DNA from 2 places in the Paenibacillus sp. T2-29 genome. Region 2 is predicted to be linked to the other one. Evidence: predicted binding sites of a transcription regulator. Region 2 holds the regulator's gene; the other holds the start of a gene.

Region 1 (6,921 bases), on a different contig from region 2:
CGGCACAACTCCATCAAATCCAGCGTTTCATCCCGTTGACGGTTACGTTCCTGTTCCTCCAGCTCCAGCGACAAACTGGGCACAGCCTGCCATGCCCGGCCATCTGTCCAACGGCTACCTTGTATTCCACAGGCCAGCACATAGTTTTCCAGACGGTCCATCTGCTCGCGGCTCACTCGACCGTCCAGCGGCAATAGAAGGTCCGTTTTGACCGCACGAAATACATCCTCATATCGCCAGCGTCGCTGCACGATATCCAGTGAAGCCCGAATCAATTCCACTAAGGGATGATGAAGTATACTTCTCCGCTGATCCAAAAATACTGGAACCTGATATTGCTTGAATATCGGTTCCACCCATGGCTCATAATCTTCAATATGACGCACAAACAGGGCCATCTCCCGATAACGCGCGCCCTCTTCACGGGCCAGGCGGCGCATTTCGCGTACGGCTCCTTCCAACTCGGCACGGCGATTTGCCGCAGCATACAGCTTTATGCCCTCCGGTTGTGTATCTGCCCATTGCTCTCGTAGCTGCTGTAGCCGCATCCGCTGTTCCTGATTCCGCAGCCCTGTACGATGTTCGAAATTAGCCTCCAAATACGCCAACGCTGGACGCTCCTTAAATCTCGGCATCGGATCGGGACGTAATAACTGTGTCTGCGTTTCAATCATCAGCTCGTCTGCCATTCCTTTAAGCTTGACGTAGGTAGCCGCCGAAGGATGAAACAAATCCAGCTCATGCGGAAGCTGGCCGCTTTCGTAGCTGCGGTTACAGGTCAACGCCACCGTCAGCGAAGAGGCGTGCAGCATAAGCTGCTCCACCACCTTATATTCATGCGGTGTAAACCTTCGGTAGCCATCCATCCAAATGTCTGCTCCGCGTATAAGTGAAGACAGTGCAATCTGTTCTGTTAGCATGCGAAGCGTATCTTCACCATCGATATATTTAAGCGTCAGCTCCCGTTCAAAATCCTCATAGATTAGACTGATATCCTTCAGCTTGCCTCTTAATATCGGGGCGGACTCCCCCGCAGCATGCATTCTCTCCAGTTGTTCCGGTACAGACTGAGCATCATTTCCGTACTGCTTTAGCTCTGTAAACAACGTATTCAACCGATCCACAAAACCGAGTTGGTCTCCCGAATCCTTAAACAAACTCAGTTCATCCTTGCGACGACGAATAATTTTATATAAAAGCATCTTCTTGCCTTCTTCTGTTACAGGCACCAGGGCTGAACCCCCTGTTTCCTGCATGACTAAATAGGCAAGACGATGGAATCCCATTACCTGGGCGCGCACCGACCCCTGAATACCGTTTCCGGCTTCTGTAAGCAACGCATGCTCTGAAGCAAATGACGATTGCTCGGGCACAAGTAACAGCATAGGTTTACCTAGCGGCTCCTCGCGTAACATAGACGTCATTTCATTACGGATTAACGTGCTTTTACCACTACCAGAGCGGCCAATCAATAAGCGGACCGACATGATGCGGCCTCCTTTCCAACCAAAAACATTCTATTAAACAGTATAGCATATCAGGCAAAGGAGAAAAGAACGTACGTTTGCCATGTTGTAGCAATTGAGTCCTTCTCAAAAATAAACAGTCCCGCAGGATGGCTTGGTGCAAGCCTTCTCTACAGGACTGATTTATATTAAAAATGAGTTTGTTTCACCTAGTTATCTTTATCGCCTAAAAATAGATTAACTTTGACAAGGGTATGAAGTCTACAGCCGTGTCCGGCTGCGCACTTCAAAGATGGCAAATTTCAAATAATGACCTTCCTCCACACCTAAAATTTGAGGATGGTCTTTTCCTGCCGCTCTCCAATCTACCAGTCGGAGGATTTTGCCGGCATCTGCCGCCGCTTCCTTAATCGTGTCCAAAAACAGCTCTGGCCGCATATGGAACGAACAACTCGCCGTTACCAAATAACCGCCCTCATTGACAAGCTTCATTCCGTGAAGGTTGATATCTTTATACCCACGTGTAGCTCCTTTGACAGCACTCTTCGTTTTGGCAAAAGCTGGCGGATCCAGAATAACTACGTCAAAGGTGCGTCCGCCACCCGCAGTCAGCGGCTTGGATGTATCCCCTTTGCCCCCTGCTCGCGCGGTGCGTTCCTCTACACCTTTCACCTGATTACGTAAATATTGAAAAGCATCGTCCACGACAAACTCGACGCGATCCTCAAAACCGTTCAGCTTCACATTATCCCGAGCACTTTCAATCGCATGTTCAGAAATATCCAGACAAGTTACTTTTTTCGCACCATGTTTACACGCATTGAGCGTAAAGCTACCTGTATGTGAAAAACATTCCAATACAGTTGCGCCGTCCCAGAATGGGAATTCAACAACCTTACCGCTTTTGTTCACAGGCTTCATGACCGTTGTGGCATCATCACCTGGGGTTGCAGCTACTTCTTGTAACGTAATTCCGCTACGCGCTCCCCAACCTGTCATCAACGTCGCGATAGCCGCGCGATTTTCACGCTGGTCAAAGAAATAACCAGTCTTTTGGCCCTCTTCGATATCGACCTTGATTTGTAAGCCATTTTCCGTCACCACCACATGGCGCGGGGAATCGCCGTACAAAGGACCCTTCGTCTGTTCCAACCCTTCCAGCTCGCGGATGGATACATCACTACGCTCATATATACCAACTGGCCCCATGACTTCAACAAGTGCATCTCTGATTTCTTCCCTGCGCCGATCCATGCCAAGCGTTAACAGCTGAACGACCAACACATCACCAAAACGGTCTACAATCAGCCCAGGCAAAAAATCAGCCTCTCCGTACACCAAGCGATAAGCATTTCCTCCGGTTACAAAGCGCTCGCGATGCTCCAAACAATTTCGGAAACGTTGAGCAAAGAAACTTTGGTCCATCACTTCCAGCGGCTCATAGGACATCACACGCACTGTAATTTGCGAAGCAGGATTATAATAACCTGTCGCCAAATAACGTCCTTGATGGTTAAGGATGTTGACCAAATCACCAGCTTCTGGCTCCCCCTCAATTTTAGCTATTTCATTTTTAAACACCCAAGGGTGTGCTTGCTCCAGCCTTTTTTTGCGGCTACGTTCTAATATTACTGAAGGCAAAATCCTTCACTCCTATTCTTGGATTACTTAAAGTCCTTAAAAGTGTGGTGTTCGAAGGGACGCAACTCCGCGGTTCATTTGTTCTTACGATCGCTGGCGCTTCTCTAGATTCAAATGAACCGCGCTTCGCTACTGCCCACCTGTATATCGACGTCACGCTTTTAAAGCTTGTGAAGATACTTCAAAATTATCGTTCCGTGAAAAACTGCTCAGCCATGCTTGTCATGGCTGTCCTTGACAGATCATAGGCTGTTACATAAGTATTTTCACCTAGAAAAGGGGGGCTATGCCCGTGTTCATACATGTTATACTCCCACTGTGCGGTGGGCTGCTTATTTTTTTAGGCGGAATGAAGCTGATGGAAGCTGCCCTCCGGCATTTGGCTGGCCCCTTCCTTACCCGCTGGCTGAACCGGGCTACGGTTTCCCCTTGGCGGGGAATGCTGTTCAGCTCAGGCATTACCGCCCTACTGCAAAGCAGCACCGCCGTAACTGTGCTGACGATCGGACTGGTCAACGCCGGGCTGTTGACCTACGGCCGCACGCTCGGTATCATTCTCGGCACCAATATTGGCACCTGCCTGACGACCGAGCTGATGGGCCTCCAGCTCGGCAAGCTGGCTGTTCCGTTGCTATGCGGTTCACTGCTCTGCTGGGGCACTGCCGTTCTGTGGGGAGAAACGGTCGCTGGCCGCCAGTATGCAGCTGCCGGAGCTTCACCCAGCTCTAATGGGCTCAGCCGCCCACAGGCTGTACAATTTATCAGCCTCGTCTTTGCCGGATTTTCGCTGATTCTGGCAGGTATCCGTGTGATGCAAGCCGTCGGCCCCTGGATTGAACAGGCCGGACTATTCCGCTGGTTTCTTGATCATGCTGCAGCCAACATGTGGTGGGCCTTCGCTGCTGGAGCCTGCCTGACCGCACTGGTTCACAGCAGCGCAGCCGTCATCGGTATGGCAATCAGCCTGGCTGCTGCGGGTGCCTTACCAGTCGATGTAGGGATCGCCATCGTCATTGGCTCCAATGTAGGCACCTGCGTGACTGCCCTGATTGCCGCTGTTGGCGGCAGCGTGTCTGGAAAATTTGTGGCCTGGTCCCATGTGCTGTTGAACGTAGGCGGGGCATTGCTCTTTATGCCGTTGATCCCTGGACTGGATATGGTCGCCAACTGGATATCTACCGAGCCCGGTGCCAAGGTAGCGCATGCCCAAACCCTGTTTAACGTCATCAGCTCTCTGCTTGCCTTGCCCCTCTGTTATTTACCTATATGGACACGTATAGAGGAGCGTATGTCCCTCCATAGAACTAAACGTTAATTCCTAACAAGGACAGCGCCTTGCTTAGAATGACATCATTGTTGTCATATCCACCCTGGCGCTGAAGACGCCAAGCTTCTTCGGGCGTATGCCATGCGACGCCTTTGATTTCTTCAATCTGTGCCTGTAAATTCCCATCCAGTGCCTCTACGAGATAATAATGAACTTCCTTGTCCACTTCCCCATATTCAGGGTGCTGATACGTATAAGCAATCATATCCACATGCTGAATAATTCGCCCGTTCAGCCCTGTTTCCTCACGAATTTCACGTAGAGCTGTTTGTTCGATTGTTTCACCTGGTTCCATTTTGCCTTTAGCCAAAGATATCTTGCCATATCGGTCAGTAATCAGCTGAATTTCAAGTTGCTCCTCCTGTTTGCGGAACACTACGCCACCTGCGGAAATTTCCTTTTTTGCTGCCATCCTGTAAACTCCTTTCCTTGCGCAACAAGGATTCCGTCCTCTCTGTAAGGAAAGGCGAAATCCTTGTTGGCCATCGCTATTGCCTGTTCAGGCTCTTTTTATTTTACAAAGCTGTTTGCAGCCCATTCTCCAATACGCGGACCAATTGGCCTTCACTTTCATTAACGCCTGCCTTCGTCAGCTTCACGCGGCACACCTTACCAACCAGATCCTTATTACCTTCAAACACCAGTTGAATGTAATTGTCACTATAACCGTAGAGTATGCCGCTATCTTCTGTCCCTTTAGGAGCTACTTCAGGAATAACTTCCAGCACCTGACCAACAAACTTCTCAGCATATGCCAGCTGCATTTGCTCAGACAGTTCAATCAGCTCACGCACACGCGCATTTTTCACGTCCTCGTCAACCTGATCCTCCATACGCGCCGCAGGCGTTCCAGTACGCTTGGAATACGGGAACACGTGCATTTCCGAGAAACCGATTTTTTTCATCAGCTCATAGCCATTGCGGAACATTTCGTCCGTTTCTCCAGGGAAGCCGACAATTATATCTGTTGTAATCGCTACATCTGGCATTGCTTTTCGAATCATAAGCATTTTGTTATAAAACTCTTCTGTCGTGTACTTGCGGCGCATCCGTTTCAGCACGGTATCGTCCCCTGCTTGAAGCGGTATGTGGAAATGGCGAACCAGCTTATTGGAGCGTTTCAGCACGTCCAGCATTTTTTCATCAATCTGGCTGGCTTCAATCGAGCTGATACGAATACGTTCCAGCCCTTCCACTTTCTCCAGGTCCCACAGCAGATCGGATAGGTCATAATTATCCATATCGTCGCCATAACCACCCGTATGGATACCCGTGAGTACGATTTCCTTGTAGCCTGCGTGCACCAGTTGACGCGCCTGTGTGATAATGCTCGCCGCATCACGGCTGCGGGATAAGCCCCGCGACCACGGGATAATACAGAAGGTGCAGAAGTTATTGCAGCCATCCTGAATTTTTAGAAACGCGCGGGTATGATGAGCAAAATCAGGTACATCCATTTCCTCAAACACACGGGTCTTCATTATATTACGCACCGCGTTTACGGGTTGACGCGACTCTTGGATCTCCTTTACAAACGGAATAATCTTATCTCGGTCCTGCGTACCAATAACAAGATCAACACCTGGAATATCTATAATTTCAGCTGGAGAAGTTTGAGCGTAACAGCCCGTCACTGCCACAATGGCATCTGGATTTCGGCGAATCGCGCGACGAATGATCTGACGGCTTTTCTTATCACCGGTGTTCGTAACCGTACATGTATTAATTAAATAGACATCAGCAGTCTGCTCGTCAAAATCCACCTGCTCATAACCTTCTTTTTTGAACAGCTGCCAGATCGCTTCTGTATCATAAAAGTTTACTTTACAACCTAATGTGTAAAATGCCACTGATGGCATATTAAACCCCTCCCATTTCTCCTGTCTCATATAAAATGCATGCCAATGCAACCATACCTGCGGTCTCCGCACGCAGAATACGTCTTCCCAGTCCTGTAGACTGTGCCCCGGCCTGCTCGGCCTCTAGGCTTTCCGCTTCAGTAAAGCCGCCTTCCGGGCCCACCACTACCAGCACACGCGGCTTGTCTGTGGACGCCCATTGTCCTGCGAAAGGCTGGATTACATCCCGTAGCTGCCGACCCTGCTCTTTTTCATAACAATAACATATCAAATCATACCCAGCAAAAGAAGCCAGAAGTTCTTTCCACGTCAGGGGTGCGCTAATTTCCGGAATCCGATTGCGATGGCTTTGCTCAGCCGCTTCTTTCACAATTTTGCGCCAACGCTCCAGTCGCTTGCCTTCCTTTTTGGCATCATACTGTACGACCGTACGCTCGGATAAAAACGGTACAAACCCGGTGGCTCCGATTTCTGTACATTTTTGCATCACCGTCTCCATCTTGTCCCCTTTAGGAAGACTCTGCGCGATGGTGATCTGAACATACGGTTCAGAGGTCATCTCCAGCAGCTCGATGATCGTCGCTTTTACATGGTCCTGCTCAATCGTATCCAATGCAGCCAGCGCTTC
Region 2 (6,921 bases):
CACCAGTATATGGATGGATTCAATTAGAATCCAAAGAGTGGGCTAAAGCAGGATCAGCTATAATCAAATATTAGAAAATTCCTAATGTGTAGTGTAAGTGAATATTCTAAATAAGCGAAATCCCCACCCGACCAGCTAAGGTAGTGGGGATTTTTCAAAAAAAAGACTCCATCAAATATTGACAGAGTCTTTTAGAGAAATTGTAATTGTTGAAAGTGATTTTCTTAAGAAGGGAAAAGTGTTTCGGAATCTGGGGAACCGCCATCACCAAGCCAACGGTTAGGGCCTGCAAATGAAAAAGTTTTCCCGTTTCCAGTAATTTTTATATTAGCGATTTTCCAACCTGGTTTATGTCCAGATCCATCAGTCCTGATCGTAATTTTTCTGATGTCACCAAGGTTGCTGGTGCTAATTCTTGTTGTATCCGAATCTCCTTGTTCAAAACTTCCATTGAGTGTAGCGGTAGCATAATCTCCATTTGAACCATACAAAGTAATAGAGATATTAGAATCAGTTCCAGCATCTTTAAGTTTGGCTGTATTTACAGTAACAACATATTCAACATTAGCAAAAGGTGTAACTGACTCTATACTTCTATTAGAGTCTTGTAATGAGCTATAAGTGTCAGTTGTGACCTGATCTGCAAAAGAAGGTGATGCGAAAGCTGCAGATGAGATAAGAAGTGCTGATGCTAGCAAAGATACTTTGTTCATTAATATGTTCCACCTTTCTAGTATTTGTATTTAATGTTATACATGTGTAATGGGTTTGTACATAGTTCATTGGTTGTGAAGAATATTGCTTTACTTGTCTTTGTTTGTTGGATTTTATCTGTATATGTCAGATATTCTTATTTTTAATTAATTTCAGAATGATATGTTCATAAAAAGTTCACTTACATGAAAATTTTGTTGCAGCTAAAATAATCACATCAAAAATGAAAGGTTGAATTTAATGCCAACAACTAAAAAGGAAAGCTTTTACTTTGGGGTTATTATGTGTTTTGGAATGGTCATTATTATGACCTTCTATAATCTTTTGATTAACGGATTGATTGGAAAAATTAGCTTGATTACCATTGCTGTTGAATTTCTAATTGGATTTATTATAGCGCTCGTATTAGATCTATATATCGTGGGTCCTATAGCCAAAAAAGTTGCTTTGAGTCTACCTTTTGATAAATCCAAAAAAATATTTTTAGTTATCACGATTTCAACATGTATGGTGTTCGGAATGGCCTGTTCTATGTCTTTCTACGGTTTATTAACTTCAATTCTTAGCCATGCTATTAGCGATCATTCATTATTTGAAGCATATTTAGAAATTTTTATAAAGAACTTTGTTGTGGCCTATCCATTACAATTATTGGTTATAGGTCCAGCTGTTCGAGCCTTGTTTATAAAATTTATAAAGAAATGCGGGCAAGCAGGACCAAAGCTGATACAAGTTTGAGGAAGCTATAACTGGCGGGATTGGTAGTTTGGTGATCATTTAACACAAAAAAAGCAGGAAGAATTCTTCCTGCTTTTTGCTTGAAAATAATTATTAACGTCTGCGTTGTCCATCATTCACGCTAAACAGATTGACAGCCAGTGCGTTACCTCTTGCACGCGCAGTGGCTCTTTGGTTGGAACGGATGTTTAATCTTCTTCTTCTCAATTCACGGTTGCTGTGTCTTCTGCTCATAATATCACCTCCCTTCAAAGAAATGAAGGTACGGTTAAATCTTAATGATGTTTATGCTTACGCTTGGAAATTTTGATATTTAATGCGTTAGTTGCGAGTGCATTTCCGCTTCCTGTTTTAGCAGCTGCGGCTTGAAAGACTTTAACGACCAGATATCTGTTTTTCCCGATGCGATGCTTATACGTTTTAACTCTATTTCTGATCATCTGCATAACTCCTTTACTTTAGGTCTGCTATATACATATGTCAATTGTGCTAGTAATGTATCAGCATAAATCTACTAAAGACAAAAAGAAGCTAGTACCTATGTTCCTAAATGTTTTTTAAAAAAACTCATGCTAGCCTGCGTTCGCCTTCCCAACTTTACGTTATAGGGGAAGGCTACAGTAGGTTCACATGAGTCAAATTTCCATTTGTTTAGCTAATAAAAGTAAACAGTTCAAGATCAGAGGGGACTATTTCGGATAATGGGGGGGATATAATAGTAGAGACAATATAGGTTTCTGAAAAGGAAAGAATAGTTGTGAGACACACATAGTAAACATAATAACAATATAAAACCGGCTCGCCTAGGCGGCCGGTTTTATATTCGTGGTAGTATAGCGGGGAAGAAAGCACGATAAATCAGTGGAAGTCCCGGAAGAGTCCAACAACCTTGCCCAATATGCTGACGTGTGTCAGGCGAAGCGGTTCAAAGGCTGGATTTTCAGGTTGAAGCCGGATATGATCTTTTTCTTTGTAAAAGGTTTTAACTGTAGCCTCGTCTTCATCTGTCATAGCTACTACAATGTCTCCGTTATCAGCGGTCTGCTGCTGACGTACGATTACATAGTCTCCGTTAGCAATACCAGCTTCAATCATGCTTTCGCCTACAACAGATAACATGAATATTTTATCCTCACCAACAAAGTGTTGGGGAAGAGGAAAGTAATCTTCAATATTTTCTGTCGCCGTAATAGGAAGACCAGCGGTTACTTTGCCGACGACGGGAACACGACTAATGGAGTAATTAATCAAGTTGCTGTTATCCGATTCGTCTTGACCAAGTAATTCAATAGCCCGTGGTTTCGTAGGATCGCGGCGAATGAGTCCTTTTTTCTCCAAACGATCCAAATGACCGTGAACCGTAGAACTGGAGGCCAATCCGACTGCCTCGCCTATTTCGCGCACAGAAGGGGGGTATCCCTTTAGACGCACTTCATTGCGGATAAATTCAAGAATGGCCTGCTGGCGGCTCGAAATCTTAGACATACCGTATCAACCCCATTTAGTAACGTTTGGGAAAATTATAGCATAGAACCTCCGTTCGTACAAACATAAGTTCTAAATAATCCCTAAAAATATTTACGAACTTTTGTTCTGTTTTCTATTGAACAAAACAAATGTTCGTGTTATATTGTGAAAAAAACATAAGAACAAATGTTTGGAGGACGCGGCCAATTATGAAATATAGCACTTATCAAAGTATTTTCCCGATGAACTTAGAGAATTTACAGGAGACCCGAAAAGAGAGTAAGGTGCGTTTGTTACAGGTTATTACCAATACTCTTTTACTCAAGCTTCTTATTCTAGTAATTATCGTTTGGGTTGCAGGGGCAGGTGTACTTACGGTTTTCGCAGCACCTTCAGTTTCTAATAAAGAGGTGATTAAGCTGACCGTACAACCTGGAGATACGTTATGGAAGATTGCTGTGAATCATAAACCGGAACGAATGGATACACGGGTATATATTGAAGGAATTATGCGTATTAACGCTTTGGAGGATCGGGGAGTGCAGGCAGGTCAGGTGCTTAAGCTTCCACACTTCTGATCTATAAGACTATAGAGCTTGTCAAGGAGCGCATTGCGGGAGCCTTGACAAGCTCTTTTCTACATGTCAAAGTGTATTATATCTTTGCTTTTATGGAGGGGACACAATTTGGATATAGACAGCTTGGTACAGCGCATTAATGAATTAGCGCGCAAAGCAAAAACCGAAGGATTGACAGAAGAGGAAACCACAGAGCGCGCCAACCTTCGGGAAATTTATTTAGGCAACATTCGCCGTAATTTTCGGCAGCAGCTTGAAACCATTGAATTTGTGGACGATGATACGTCGAAGGGAAATGGCGGGCTGAAGCATTAATGTCTAAAGCCTGCATCATTTGCCTTGTTTTAGGTATCTTTCCTGGTATCTATATAGATCAGCTTTAAGGCAGTTGTTTTAATGTAATATTTATTGGGAAGGGAATTGAGAGATGGCCCGATCATTTGAAAGAAAAGTACGTAAAAACACAGCGCGTTTAAATAAAACGCGCAAGAAACAAGGCATTCAAACCATTAACGGCGCAGGTTCAGCAATGGACATTTTCCGTGGCCGTAATATTACTGTGCCAATCATGCTGGCTGGTCTTGCTGTATTGTACATGCTTATGAGTTACTTTTTGACTAAGACGGGCATGCGGGGAATGGACTGGCTGGTATTTGGCTTGTACTTGATGCTGGCTGTAATCTTCTACATTCGCCGTCCTTATTTAAAAGTGGGAAAAGATACCCTCTATATGTTAAAAGGTGGCAGAGAACGGCCGATGACGGCAGGGGACATGAAAGCCATCAAAATTGAAAAGGGTTACGTTACCGTTGAAAGAAAAGGGAAGGGCGGTAATTTTATTTTTACAAAATCACTGGGACGCTACGATACGGATGCCATCGCAGAGCGTCTTGAAAAGTTTGCACTATCCAATCAGATACAGGTAGATAAAAAATAACCGATTTAGCCTGTAGCTCTGTAAGTAAGGCCGTATGATGTTATTTTTTCATATAACATGGTGCGGCCACTTGCTTAATATGGGCACACATAACGATCTGATTCGTGACCAAACAGACAAGCTTACATATACAGTGGAAAGAGAGTGGATAATTCATATGACGATTCAGGCGATAATGTTTGATCTTGATGATACCCTTCTGTGGGATGAACGTAGTGTAGAAGAGGCATTTGATGCAGCGTGTCAAACAGGCTCCCGAGAAACAGGCGCTGATCCGAAAACGCTGGAAGAAGCCGTACGCAAGGAAGCGCGCGCTTTGTATGAGTCCTATGAAACCTTTAGTTTTACTCAAATGATTGGCATTAATCCGTTTGAAGGACTGTGGGCGAATTTTACAGCAGGTGAGCAACCTGAATTCCGCCAATTGGAACAGTTGGCTCCTGCTTATCGTAAGGAATCATGGCGCAGAGGGCTTCAGCAACTGGGGATAGATAATGAGGAGTTGGCGGAAAAGCTAGCTGCCCAATTTGCTTCGGAAAGACGTGCACGTGCACATGTATATGAAGAAACGTTTGAGATTCTGGAACAATTGAAGGGGCAATACAAGCTGTTATTGCTGACAAATGGTTCCCCTGATCTACAACAGGAGAAGCTGGATGGAGTTCCTCAATTGGCTCCTTTTTTTGATCATGTTGTTATTTCAGGTTCTTTTGGTCGGGGCAAGCCTGATCCTTCTATATTCCAGCATGCTTTGGGCCTTCTAGGAATTGAACCTGGACAAGCTTTAATGGTAGGAGATAAGCTGACGACTGATATTCAAGGGGCTTTGGCAGCTGGTGTACATTCGGTGTGGGTGAATCGGAACGCTAAAACCAATACTACAGAAATCAAGCCGAAGTTCCAAATCAAGCATTTGTCTGAGTTGCATGGAATTATTCAATCTTTAAAGTGAGAAATCTACAGTTTTCTAAAACAAGTATCAAGAAAACTCCCTTCGCTCGATATGCTACAGAGCGGAGGGAGTTTTCCTTATTGACACCATAGATCTTAATTATGCTGTAGTGAATGTTGGATCTTCGAACGGTTCGGCAATCCAGCCATTTTCTTCGATGAACAAGCGGACTGCGACGATCTTTTGATTTTCCATTAAAGTGAAGAAGTGAGGTGTATTTTCAGGTACGGAAATAACGTCACCTGGTGAAAGCTCTACATTAAAATAGCCGATCTCTTCAGAGCCTTTAATGATGAAAATGCCTTTACCAGCAACAATGGCACGGATCTCATCCTCGGTATGGGTGTGAATTTGCTCGAACTTGGCCAGCAGCTCGTCCAGTTTCGGCGTTGCTTCAGATAAGGTGATAACGTCCCATATTTTATATCCGCGACGTGCGGCTAAATCCTTGATTTCAGGTTCAAATGTTTTAAGAACAGCGGCTTTTTGATCATCTGTCAGAGTAAAGTTTTCTTGCAGCTCCCTTGGCAGCTTGGAAGCATCCCAGTGTTCATACAATACTTGGTGGCTCTCCAAAAATTCACGTACTTGTTCTTCACCACTAATTCGCTCATTCGTATTGCGTATAAAAATTTCTGCCATATATAAATCCCTCTTTTCCACTTGGATTAATGTTGTATAAAGAATACCATGTCTTATCCAGTTGCACAATACAGGCTGAAACATTTATATGGGAACGACTATAGCTAAACGATACAGTTTAAAGACGTTCGTCTATAACGATGCATACTACAAAAATAGATCAGCTAAGTCGTTTATGAAGAAGAATAGCCTGCATAAAACGTATGTTTTTACTTCAATCTATCTAAATGATACGGTTTCTGCTAAACTAGGATTTAACGTTTTGCGGGGGTGAAGAAATTTTGGATAAAGTTAGCTTGCAGGATGCGTTACAACGAAGAATACTCCTTCTTGATGGGGCTATGGGTACTATGATTCAGCAGGAAGACCTTTCTCCCGCTGATTTTGGTGGAGAAGAGTTGGAAGGCTGCAACGAGATGTTGGTCTTAACGAGACCGGATGTCATTCAAGGGATTCATGAAGCATACTTGGAGGCCGGGGCAGACCTGATTGAAACGAATACATTTGGAGCAACATCCGTCGTTTTGGCGGATTACGATATACCAGAACGTGCCCGTGAAATTAATCTGGTGGCGGCCAAACTGGCACGTAACGCGGTGGATAAATACAGCACTGCGGACAAGCCTCGTTTTGTTGTAGGAGCTATGGGTCCAACCACGAAAACCTTGTCTGTCACAGGCGGTGTTACATTTGTAGAGCTGATTGAAAGCTATCAGGAGCAGGCTTTGGCGCTTATTGAAGGCGGGGTGGATGTTCTTCTGTTGGAGACCTCACAGGATACGCTTAACGTTAAGGCAGGCAGCATTGGAATTCGTCAGGCTTTTGAGCAGACAGGGATTGAGCTTCCGTTAATGATTTCTGGCACGATTGAACCGATGGGAACAACGTTGGCC

What was found. Region 2 encodes LexA, which represses DNA repair genes until DNA is damaged. Its sites were predicted from a motif close to CGAACATATGTTCG; they were not measured.
Region 1: addB (helicase-exonuclease AddAB subunit AddB) is a predicted target of LexA. The motif match lies at 1,554-1,567, and genes of this name have one in related genera.

Annotation. Positions count from the first base shown of each region.
Region 1 covers NZ_JBREVE010000001.1:827,094-834,014, forward strand. The annotation lists gene addB (helicase-exonuclease AddAB subunit AddB) at 1-1,487, opposite strand, end outside; gene ACU1JV_RS04115 (class I SAM-dependent rRNA methyltransferase) at 1,728-3,107, opposite strand; gene ACU1JV_RS04120 (Na/Pi cotransporter family protein) at 3,400-4,422, shown strand; gene ACU1JV_RS04125 (NUDIX hydrolase) at 4,412-4,846, opposite strand; gene mtaB (tRNA (N(6)-L-threonylcarbamoyladenosine(37)-C(2))-methylthiotransferase MtaB) at 4,950-6,293, opposite strand; gene ACU1JV_RS04135 (16S rRNA (uracil(1498)-N(3))-methyltransferase) at 6,295-6,921, opposite strand, start outside.
Region 2 covers NZ_JBREVE010000005.1:90,721-97,641, forward strand. The annotation lists gene ACU1JV_RS15705 (hypothetical protein) at 1-74, shown strand, start outside; gene ACU1JV_RS15710 (PLAT/LH2 domain-containing protein) at 225-713, opposite strand; gene ACU1JV_RS15715 (DUF2798 domain-containing protein) at 955-1,452, shown strand; gene ACU1JV_RS15720 (hypothetical protein) at 1,546-1,686, opposite strand; gene ACU1JV_RS15725 (hypothetical protein) at 1,728-1,892, opposite strand; gene lexA (transcriptional repressor LexA) at 2,311-2,937, opposite strand; gene ACU1JV_RS15735 (LysM peptidoglycan-binding domain-containing protein) at 3,129-3,497, shown strand; gene ACU1JV_RS15740 (DUF896 domain-containing protein) at 3,606-3,812, shown strand; gene ACU1JV_RS15745 (hypothetical protein) at 3,925-4,434, shown strand; gene ACU1JV_RS15750 (HAD family hydrolase) at 4,592-5,386, shown strand; gene ACU1JV_RS15755 (1,2-dihydroxy-3-keto-5-methylthiopentene dioxygenase) at 5,486-6,028, opposite strand; gene metH (methionine synthase) at 6,310-6,921, shown strand, end outside.